3 regions of the Lysinibacillus sp. FSL M8-0355 genome follow, and region 1 is predicted to be linked to each of the others. Evidence: a T-box and tRNA genes for the amino acid it is inferred to sense, from the RefSeq annotation. Region 1 holds a T-box; the other regions hold tRNA genes.
The links. A T-box is a leader RNA that pairs with one kind of tRNA and senses whether it is charged. The one in region 1 lies ahead of tyrS (tyrosine--tRNA ligase), so its partner is inferred to be a tRNA-Tyr.

Region 1 (3,249 bases):
AACAAACAGAACGTTTACAATTAAGGAGGAATATTGTTTGCGACATTCATTTTCTGATGTCGAAAGGAGTGTCTATTTTTAATGAACTTATTAATGGTTATTTTTGGTCTAGTAGCGATTTTAGCTGTAGTTGGTACATTCCAAGCAATTAAAGAAAAGAACCTATTAAGCGTTGTTTTCAACTTATTAAGTGCCGCTGTATTTGGATGGTTCGTCATCATGACGATTGTTCACAGTGGGTATCCACCACAATTACACTAAAATTCAGACAAAAAGGAGCAGTCTCCCTGGAGATTGCTCTTTTTTTGTATTTATTATTTATTTAATTTAAGAAATCGTTTCTTACCAATTTGAATGACATCATCATTCATTAGTACAAGTGATAAATCATCCATCACTATTTTTTCTCCATTCAAGGATACTCCATTTTGCTTGATTAACCGCAGAAATTCACTCTTACTATGAATATAATCCATTGCCACTAGTTGTGGGATAATATCCACTATTCTTTCCTTATCAATTTCTAGGAGCAGTATAGGAATATTTTTTGGTATTTCCTTTCTTTGAAATGCAGCTTGGAAATAGGATTTAGCTTCCTCCATTGCTGTAGTCCCATGGTATAATGCCGTTATAATTTCTGCTAACTGTAATTTTACATCACGGGGATTCTCTCCCATTTGCAGTCTATCTTGAATGGTTTGCACTTGTAGTGGATGCTCATCTGTTGCTAGTTCAAAATATTTGATGAGTAAGGCATCTGGTACTTCCATTACCTTTTTAAACATGACCTCTGGCGCTTCACTGACACCAATATAATTGCCAAGGCTCTTACTCATTTTTTCAATGCCATCTAAACCTTCGAGTAATGGCATAAAAATGGCAATTTGTTTTTCTAACCGCCGTTGCTTTTGTAAGGTGCGGCCCATTAAAATATTGAATGTTTGATCTGTTCCCCCTAATTCAATATCGGCCTGTAGCTCTACCGAATCATATGCTTGCATAAGCGGGTAGAAAAATTCGTGGATGCCAATTGGTATTTGCTGACGGTACCGTTTTTGAAAGTCCTCACGTTCTAACAGTCGAGCAACGGATGTCGTGGCTGCCAGCTGAATGACTTCTTCAAATGACAGCTTTGCTAACCATTCACTATTGAAACGAATAGTTGTCTTGTTCATATCTATCACTTTAAAAATTTGCTCACAGTATGTTTTAGCGTTTTGCTTGACCATGTCATCACTTAACGCGACACGGCCTTTTGCTTTACCCGTTGGATCACCAATACGCCCTGTAAAATCACCGATAACAATGACCGCCTGATGCCCTAAATCCTGCATTTGCTTTATTTTCCGTAGAACGACTGCATGCCCTAAATGAATATCCGGCGCGGACGGATCAAGCCCTAACTTAATGATTAAAGGCTTCTGCTCCTTATAGGATCGCTCTAATTTTTCGAGTAATTCCTGCTCATCAACGATTTGATGAGCCCCCTTCTTAATTATCGCTAATTGCTCTTTTGGTGTTAAAAACATATGAAACATCTCCTTGTAATATTAAATATTAATATTGCAAGCTCTATAAGAGTTCACTAATCAACTACGCCTCAGCGTAAGAGGACGGCCAAATCAAGATAAACACTTGGGCTGTAAAGGCATAAAAAAAGCCCTTAGGACTAATCCTAAGGACGTTCATGAACGTGTTACCACCTTTTTTCGAGAGCTATTCACACAGCCCTCCTCAATAAGTACAGCCATAGCGATACTTTTGCAATGATTACGGATGCAACCCCGTCGTAGCCTACTAAAATTTCGGTACGCAGCTCCAAGATGTATTCACTTTAATATCCCTTGCGCCTCTCAGCAACCGGCTACTCTCTGTCAGTTCGATTAAAGCTACTCGTTCTTTTCCATGCCTTTCACTCTTATACTCCGAAATGCAAAAACAAATCTTCGTTATGCAGATATTTAAATTTATTATAATTGCTTATAGTAATTTGTCAATCAAAAAAGAAAAGAGAGACCTCAACTTGAGATCTCTCTTTTGTTATTTGACGGAATCCTGTTTTAAATTACCTGTCTTTTCATCATAGAAACGTAGCAGGTCTCCATTTATGATAGCATCGGAATTTTCCAGCTCCATTGTCGCACGATCAGCATATGACTGGCATGGCTCACCATCTATTTCTTCACCAGTTGCTTTGTCATAGCAAGCTTCTCCAGCATAAACATATTTATCTGTTATAAAGCGTCCATCACGGAAGACAACAAAATCCTCATGCTCTGGAGAGAATAAATCTGCACCCATTTGCATGTCTTTTGACGTTTCAACGCCAAGAAGATGTAAGATTGTTGGACGTAAATCCATTTGCCCTGAAATCTCTTTCATTTCTTTACCATCGTCAGATCCTGGGATATGGATGAATAAAGGCACTTCTTGAAGCAATGCATTGTCCATTGGTGTAATTTGTTCTTTTCCTAAATATTGTGCCATCGCTTTATTATGGTTTTCAGAAATACCATAATGGTCTCCATACATTACGATAATAGAGTTATCATAAACACCTTGATCTTTTAACTCTTGGAAGAAGTCTTTTAAAGCTTCATCCATATAACGTACTGTTTGGAAGTAACGATTTAATGTACCTGAATTTGAATCATATTCAGGAATCATAATATCTTCAGGATCCAAAGTGAATGGATAGTGGTTCGTTAACGTAATTAATCTTGAATAGAATGGCTGTGGCATGTCTTTCATTAAAGCAGCAGATTGCTCTAAGAATGGTGTATCTTTCATACCCCAGTTGACAGCTTGCCCTTCTTCAACCGTATATGAATCTATATCGTAGAATTTATTAATTTTTAACGATTGATACATGATATCACGGTTCCAGAATGATTTATTATTCGGGTGCATGACATTTGTAAAGTAGCCATTTTCTCCAAGGCGTTCAGCCATTGAATTATACGTATTTCCACCATGCGTGAAGAATACAGCGCCACGACCTAATCCAAACAATGAGTTTTCAACAATAAACTCTGAGTCAGATGTTTTTCCTAAGCCTGTTTGGTGATAGAAGTTACTGAAATAATACGTATCTTTATCTTTTGTTAAAGAGTTTAAGAATGGCGTAGTTTCATGACCATTCATATCATTATTGATGACAAAGTTTTGTAAAGACTCCATCGACACAACAATTAAGTTGCGACCTTTATATTTCCCAAACATCTCTGGGTTAACGGCAGCCTGATTAGA
Region 2 (3,249 bases), 2.8 Mb from region 1:
GAAAGGCGTAACGATCTGGGCACTGTCTCAACGAGAGACTCGGTGAAATTATAGTACCTGTGAAGATGCAGGTTACCCGCGACAGGACGGAAAGACCCCGTGGAGCTTTACTGTAGCCTGATATTGAATTTTGGTACAACTTGTACAGGATAGGTAGGAGCCAGAGATCTCGGAGCGCCAGCTTCGAAGGAGGCGTCGGTGGGATACTACCCTGGTTGTATTGAAATTCTAACCCATGCCCCTTAGCGGGGCAGGAGACAGTGTCAGGCGGACAGTTTGACTGGGGCGGTCGCCTCCTAAAAGGTAACGGAGGCGCCCAAAGGTTCCCTCAGAATGGTTGGAAATCATTCGTAGAGTGTAAAGGCACAAGGGAGCTTGACTGCGAGACCTACAAGTCGAGCAGGGTCGAAAGACGGGCTTAGTGATCCGGTGGTTCCGCATGGAAGGGCCATCGCTCAACGGATAAAAGCTACCCCGGGGATAACAGGCTTATCTCCCCCAAGAGTCCACATCGACGGGGAGGTTTGGCACCTCGATGTCGGCTCATCGCATCCTGGGGCTGTAGTCGGTCCCAAGGGTTGGGCTGTTCGCCCATTAAAGCGGTACGCGAGCTGGGTTCAGAACGTCGTGAGACAGTTCGGTCCCTATCCGTCGTGGGCGTAGGAAATTTGAGAGGAGCTGTCCTTAGTACGAGAGGACCGGGATGGACACACCGCTGGTGTACCAGTTGTCTTGCCAAAGGCATCGCTGGGTAGCTATGTGTGGACGGGATAAGTGCTGAAAGCATCTAAGCATGAAGCCCCCCTCAAGATGAGATTTCCCATTACGCAAGTAAGTAAGATCCCTCAAAGACGATGAGGTAGATAGGTTCGAGGTGGAAGTGTGGTGACACATGGAGCTGACGAATACTAATCGATCGAGGACTTAACCAAAACGTTTGAACCATTCAATGAACCGTTTATCCAGTTTTGAAAGAACAACTCTTTCAACTGAATAAGTGAAGTGATGATGGCAAAGAGGCCACACCCGTTCCCATACCGAACACGGAAGTTAAGCTCTTTAGCGCCGATGGTAGTTGGGGGCTTCCCCCTGTGAGAGTAGGACATCGCTTCGCTTATTTTTCGTGGAGGATTAGCTCAGTTGGGAGAGCATCTGCCTTACAAGCAGAGGGTCGGCGGTTCGAGCCCGTCATCCTCCACCATTATTTTTAAAACAGTATAGTATTATCGCGGGGTGGAGCAGTGGTAGCTCGTCGGGCTCATAACCCGAAGGTCGTTGGTTCAAATCCAGCCCCCGCAACCAAATGGTCCCGTGGTGTAGCGGTTAACATGCCTGCCTGTCACGCAGGAGATCGCCGGTTCGATCCCGGTCGGGACCGCCATTTTTTTTTGCCGGTGTAGCTCAGTTGGTAGAGCAACTGACTTGTAATCAGTAGGTCGTGGGTTCGACTCCTATCGCCGGCACCATTCCCTTGGAGGGGTAGCGAAGTGGCTAAACGCGGCGGACTGTAAATCCGCTCCTTAGGGTTCGGCGGTTCGAATCCGTCCCCCTCCACCATTTTAGGGGCATAGTTCAACGGTAGAATAGAGGTCTCCAAAACCTTTGGTGTGGGTTCGATTCCTACTGCCCCTGCCAGGTATTGAGGTACTCGTTCATATACAGCTGTTATAATTTATATAGTGGCGATTGTGGCGAAGTGGTTAACGCATCGGATTGTGGTTCCGACATTCGTGGGTTCGATTCCCATCAGTCGCCCCATTTTCAAATTGGGGTATAGCCAAGCGGTAAGGCAACGGATTTTGATTCCGTCATGCCTAGGTTCGAATCCTAGTACCCCAGCCATTTTTCTTTTTTACGAGCCATTAGCTCAGTTGGTAGAGCATCTGACTTTTAATCAGAGGGTCGAAGGTTCGAGTCCTTCATGGCTCATCGTTTTTTAATGAATATTGCGCCCGTAGCTCAATTGGATAGAGCGTCTGACTACGGATCAGAAGGTTATGGGTTCGACTCATGTCGGGCGCGCCAATAAATTTATGTTTTCGGAATGTAGCTCAGCTTGGTAGAGCACTTGGTTTGGGACCAAGGGGTCGTAGGTTCGAATCCTGTCATTCCGACCATTTTTTATGATAAATGGGGCCTTAGCTCAGCTGGGAGAGCGCCTGCCTTGCACGCAGGAGGTCAGCGGTTCGATCCCGCTAGGCTCCACCAGTTCAATATTTTTGGAGGTATACCCAAGTCTGGCTGAAGGGATCGGTCTTGAAAACCGACAGGCGGGTAACACCGCGCGGGGGTTCGAATCCCTCTACCTCCTCCATTTTGGGTCAGTAGCTCAGTTGGTAGAGCATTAGATTGAAGCTCTAAGTGTCGGCGGTTCGATTCCGTCCTGACCCACCATTATTTGCGGGTGTAGTTTAATGGTAAAACCTCAGCCTTCCAAGCTGATGTCGTGAGTTCGATTCTCATCACCCGCTCCAAAATGGGCCTATAGCTCAGCTGGTTAGAGCGCACGCCTGATAAGCGTGAGGTCGATGGTTCGAGTCCATTTAGGCCCATCATTATTCCGAAGTAGCTCAGTTGGTAGTAGCACCTGACTGTTAATCAGGTTGTCGCAGGTTCGAGTCCTGCCTTCGGAGCCACGGCCCGTTGGTCAAGTGGTTAAGACACCGCCCTTTCACGGCGGTAACACGGGTTCGAATCCCGTACGGGTCATCAAGCATGTAGCACAAATATTGTGTTACATGCTTTTTCTTTTATCAATAAATGATACATTAGTAAAGAGTGAAAGCTACGAATCCGCTATCAATGGTTCAGTAGCTTTTTTACATGACTAATATTTTGTTTCTCCTTTCTATAAGATGTCGCCCACCTCTTTTCCTTCTTCATTCACAATATCTTCTAATCATGATTCGATTCATTATAAATTTGAACAAACTATTTCATATATGCAATATGTATGTTTTTTTATAGCTATTTTCGTGGTGCTTGTCGTTTTGTTCCTCTAATATGAGGATAAGTGGAGGAATCGAAATGAATATACAGGAGATCCAGCAATTTTTAAGTTTATATCAGACAGAACAAGATGAATCAGAGCGTTGGTTAGCGAATAGATTACAACAGATTAAGAATGCAGGTGAGTACGACCCAACAACAGAGGAGCTAGCTTTTGGTGCACGGGTGGCGTGGCGTAATAGTAACAAATGTATTGGTCGTCTGTTTTGGCAATCATTGCATGTAGTAGATGCACGTGCC
Region 3 (3,249 bases), 980 kb from region 1:
ATTGATTGTAAATGGTAAAATAAAACCTGCAAGGATAACAATCCAACCATAATAAAGCCATCTAGCACTGTATCGTTTTAAAAGGAAAGGCGTTACAGCCATAAAGAGTAGTCCAATAAAGGACATAACTATGGATTTAAAGAATAAACCTACCATGATACTGTACATATTAATCCCTCTTTTCTTCCACCCATTTAATTAATGAAGCTAAATCTTCATTAGAAATAGTATCGGATTTATAGAGTGTACCTACTAAATTCATAAAGGAGTTTTTATGATAGAGCCTCATAAATTGTTCTGTTTCAAAACTTAGATAGGCATCTTTTTCTACTGTAGGGTAATAAAATCTTTCCTTAGCTTTTTTCTCACTGCGAAGAAATCCACGTTCAGTTAATCTTTTCATAAGAGATACTACGGTTTGAATCTTCCAACCTTTCTCATCTCCTATTTCGCTCATTATGATACTTGTAGTAATTGGAGGTTTACTTTTCCAAACTATCTTCATAATTTCAAATTCTGCTTCAGGCAATTTTTTCATATGTACTCACCCCTTTTCATTTAAGTCAATTGTCTTATTTGTATAATAAATCCTTTTTGAAATGATGTCAAATTTTGTTATAGAAGATATATATTATTCAAGTATATAAGGTTATCCCAACAGCCGTTCTCTGTTCCAAGTTGCTGAATTACTCTATGATAATGGAAGTTATTAGAAATATATTCGAAATACAAAGAAACACGGAATAGAATAAATCAATTAAATTGAATAAGATAGATTTGCTGAAGTTCTAAGAGAGGTTTAAATAGTATTAGGTTTGAAAAATAAATCTTATGCATAGAGAGAGGAATTTACACATATATCTATAAGTTATAATTAGGGCGATCAATGTGATTACATTTGAATAACTTTAGATTGCTAATACAGCACTAAATATAGCTGCTGTGTTAGCAACAATAAGATCCATTCAGTCTACCTCTTTTTTTCTCTGCTTATATACTTTCTATAATTTTCTACAACAAAAAAAGAATCCCTGATATATCAAGGATTCTTCATTGTAATTGATACCGGTGGTCGGGGTCGAACCGACACTCCAAAGGAACACGATTTTGAGTCGTGCGCGTCTGCCAATTCCGCCACACCGGCATAATGGAGATAAAAAAAATCGGATACACCGATTAGAGTTAAAATATGGAGGCGGCAACCGGATTTGAACCGGTGATAAAGGTGTTGCAGACCTGTGCCTTACCACTTGGCTATGCCGCCATCGAAGTTGGAGCGGAAGACGAGGTTCGAACTCGCGACCCCCACCTTGGCAAGGTGGTGTTCTACCACTGAACTACTTCCGCAAAATGGCTGGGGTACCTGGATTCGAACCAGGGCATGACGGAATCAAAATCCGTTGCCTTACCGCTTGGCTATACCCCAAAAGATAATTATATAAATGGGGCGACTGATGGGAATCGAACCCACGAGTGCCGGAACCACAATCCGGTGCGTTAACCACTTCGCCACAATCGCCATTATATTATGATTTGATTTTTATTAATTTTACTTTAAATGGGGCGACTGATGGGAATCGAACCCACGAATGCCGGAACCACAATCCGGTGCGTTAACCACTTCGCCACAATCGCCATAAAATTAATTGGCAGGGGCAGTAGGAATCGAACCCACACCAAAGGTTTTGGAGACCTCTATTCTACCGTTGAACTATGCCCCTATAATAATAAAACTGGTGGAGGGGGACGGATTCGAACCGCCGAACCCTAAGGAGCGGATTTACAGTCCGCCGCGTTTAGCCACTTCGCTACCCCTCCGGGAATACATGGTGCCGGCGATAGGAGTCGAACCCACGACCTACTGATTACAAGTCAGTTGCTCTACCAACTGAGCTACACCGGCAAAAAAACATGATGGGTCAGGACGGAATCGAACCGCCGACACTTAGAGCTTCAATCTAATGCTCTACCAACTGAGCTACTGACCCTTGTTATTAAAATAAATGGCGGTCCCGACCGGGATCGAACCGGCGATCTCCTGCGTGACAGGCAGGCATGTTAACCGCTACACCACGGGACCATTTGGTTGCGGGGGCCGGATTTGAACCAACGACCTTCGGGTTATGAGCCCGACGAGCTACCACTGCTCCACCCCGCGATAATCATATACTATTGTAAAAATAATGGTGGAGGATGACGGGCTCGAACCGCCGACCCTCTGCTTGTAAGGCAGATGCTCTCCCAGCTGAGCTAATCCTCCATCTGGGTATTTAAATGGTGACCCCTACGGGATTCGAACCCGTGTTACCGCCGTGAAAGGGCGGTGTCTTAACCACTTGACCAAGGGGCCAACTTTTGGAATAAATCAAAGTGCTGGCGGAGAGTAAGGGATTTGAACCCTTGAGACAGTGTTAACCGCCTACACGATTTCCAATCGTGCTCCTTCGGCCACTCGGACAACTCTCCAAGAATGGCTCCGAAGGCAGGACTCGAACCTGCGACAACCTGATTAACAGTCAGGTGCTACTACCAACTGAGCTACTTCGGAATGATTTTAGTATATAGCCTAGCGACGTCCTACTCTCACAGGGGGAAGCCCCCAACTACCATCGGCGCTAAAGAGCTTAACTTCCGTGTTCGGTATGGGAACGGGTGTGACCTCTTTGCCATCATCACTAGACTATTTGAAAGACAATACTTATTATAACATATTTTATCAAAATTACAAGTATATTATAATATTTTTTATTCTTTCAAAACTGGATAATCGTGCATTGAATGTTTCAAACATTTTTGGTTAAGTCCTCGATCGATTAGTATTCGTCAGCTCCATGTGTCACCACACTTCCACCTCGAACCTATCTACCTCATCGTCTTTGAGGGATCTTACTTACTTGCGTAATGGGAAATCTCATCTTGAGGGGGGCTTCATGCTTAGATGCTTTCAGCACTTATCCCGTCCACACATAGCTACCCAGCGATGCCTTTGGCAAGACAACTGGTACACCAGCGGTGTGTCCATCCCGGTCCTCTCGTACTAAGGACAGCTCCTCTCAAATTTCCTACGCCCACGACGGATAGGGACCGAACTGTCTCACGACGTTCTGAACCCAGCTCGCGTACCGCTTTAATGGGCGAACAGCCCAACCCTTGGGACCGACTACAGCCCCAGGATGCGATGAGCCGACATCGAGGTGCCAAACCTCCCCGTCGATGTGGACTCTTGGGGGAGATAAGCCTGTTATCCCC

Region 2: it encodes a tRNA-Tyr, which carries the amino acid that the T-box ahead of tyrS (tyrosine--tRNA ligase) is inferred to sense. The anticodon was not compared.
Region 3: it encodes a tRNA-Tyr, which carries the amino acid that the T-box ahead of tyrS (tyrosine--tRNA ligase) is inferred to sense. The anticodon was not compared.

The regions. Positions count from the first base shown of each region.
Region 1 covers NZ_JBBPAI010000001.1:3,069,522-3,072,770, forward strand. The annotation lists gene MKY46_RS14865 (DUF2759 domain-containing protein) at 82-261, shown strand; gene tyrS (tyrosine--tRNA ligase) at 315-1,529, opposite strand; T-box leader at 1,675-1,915, opposite strand; gene MKY46_RS14875 (LTA synthase family protein) at 2,041-3,249, opposite strand, start outside.
Region 2 covers NZ_JBBPAI010000001.1:254,528-257,776, forward strand. The annotation lists rRNA gene MKY46_RS01150 (23S ribosomal RNA) at 1-932, shown strand, start outside; rRNA gene rrf (5S ribosomal RNA) at 999-1,114, shown strand; tRNA gene MKY46_RS01160 (tRNA-Val) at 1,126-1,201, shown strand; tRNA gene MKY46_RS01165 (tRNA-Met) at 1,228-1,302, shown strand; tRNA gene MKY46_RS01170 (tRNA-Asp) at 1,306-1,381, shown strand; tRNA gene MKY46_RS01175 (tRNA-Thr) at 1,391-1,466, shown strand; tRNA gene MKY46_RS01180 (tRNA-Tyr) at 1,474-1,557, shown strand; tRNA gene MKY46_RS01185 (tRNA-Trp) at 1,562-1,635, shown strand; tRNA gene MKY46_RS01190 (tRNA-His) at 1,683-1,758, shown strand; tRNA gene MKY46_RS01195 (tRNA-Gln) at 1,768-1,842, shown strand; tRNA gene MKY46_RS01200 (tRNA-Lys) at 1,857-1,929, shown strand; tRNA gene MKY46_RS01205 (tRNA-Arg) at 1,949-2,025, shown strand; tRNA gene MKY46_RS01210 (tRNA-Pro) at 2,041-2,117, shown strand; tRNA gene MKY46_RS01215 (tRNA-Ala) at 2,133-2,208, shown strand; tRNA gene MKY46_RS01220 (tRNA-Ser) at 2,222-2,314, shown strand; tRNA gene MKY46_RS01225 (tRNA-Phe) at 2,319-2,394, shown strand; tRNA gene MKY46_RS01230 (tRNA-Gly) at 2,401-2,474, shown strand; tRNA gene MKY46_RS01235 (tRNA-Ile) at 2,479-2,552, shown strand; tRNA gene MKY46_RS01240 (tRNA-Asn) at 2,560-2,636, shown strand; tRNA gene MKY46_RS01245 (tRNA-Glu) at 2,638-2,709, shown strand; gene MKY46_RS01250 (nitric oxide synthase oxygenase) at 3,028-3,249, shown strand, end outside.
Region 3 covers NZ_JBBPAI010000001.1:4,051,717-4,054,965, forward strand. The annotation lists gene MKY46_RS19765 (M56 family metallopeptidase) at 1-168, opposite strand, end outside; gene MKY46_RS19770 (BlaI/MecI/CopY family transcriptional regulator) at 170-538, opposite strand; tRNA gene MKY46_RS19775 (tRNA-Leu) at 1,064-1,144, opposite strand; tRNA gene MKY46_RS19780 (tRNA-Cys) at 1,191-1,264, opposite strand; tRNA gene MKY46_RS19785 (tRNA-Gly) at 1,273-1,347, opposite strand; tRNA gene MKY46_RS19790 (tRNA-Gln) at 1,352-1,426, opposite strand; tRNA gene MKY46_RS19795 (tRNA-His) at 1,444-1,519, opposite strand; tRNA gene MKY46_RS19800 (tRNA-His) at 1,560-1,635, opposite strand; tRNA gene MKY46_RS19805 (tRNA-Trp) at 1,648-1,721, opposite strand; tRNA gene MKY46_RS19810 (tRNA-Tyr) at 1,735-1,818, opposite strand; tRNA gene MKY46_RS19815 (tRNA-Thr) at 1,828-1,903, opposite strand; tRNA gene MKY46_RS19820 (tRNA-Phe) at 1,916-1,988, opposite strand; tRNA gene MKY46_RS19825 (tRNA-Asp) at 2,005-2,080, opposite strand; tRNA gene MKY46_RS19830 (tRNA-Met) at 2,084-2,158, opposite strand; tRNA gene MKY46_RS19835 (tRNA-Val) at 2,185-2,260, opposite strand; tRNA gene MKY46_RS19840 (tRNA-Glu) at 2,276-2,350, opposite strand; tRNA gene MKY46_RS19845 (tRNA-Ser) at 2,375-2,466, opposite strand; tRNA gene MKY46_RS19850 (tRNA-Asn) at 2,472-2,548, opposite strand; rRNA gene rrf (5S ribosomal RNA) at 2,565-2,680, opposite strand; rRNA gene MKY46_RS19860 (23S ribosomal RNA) at 2,794-3,249, opposite strand, start outside.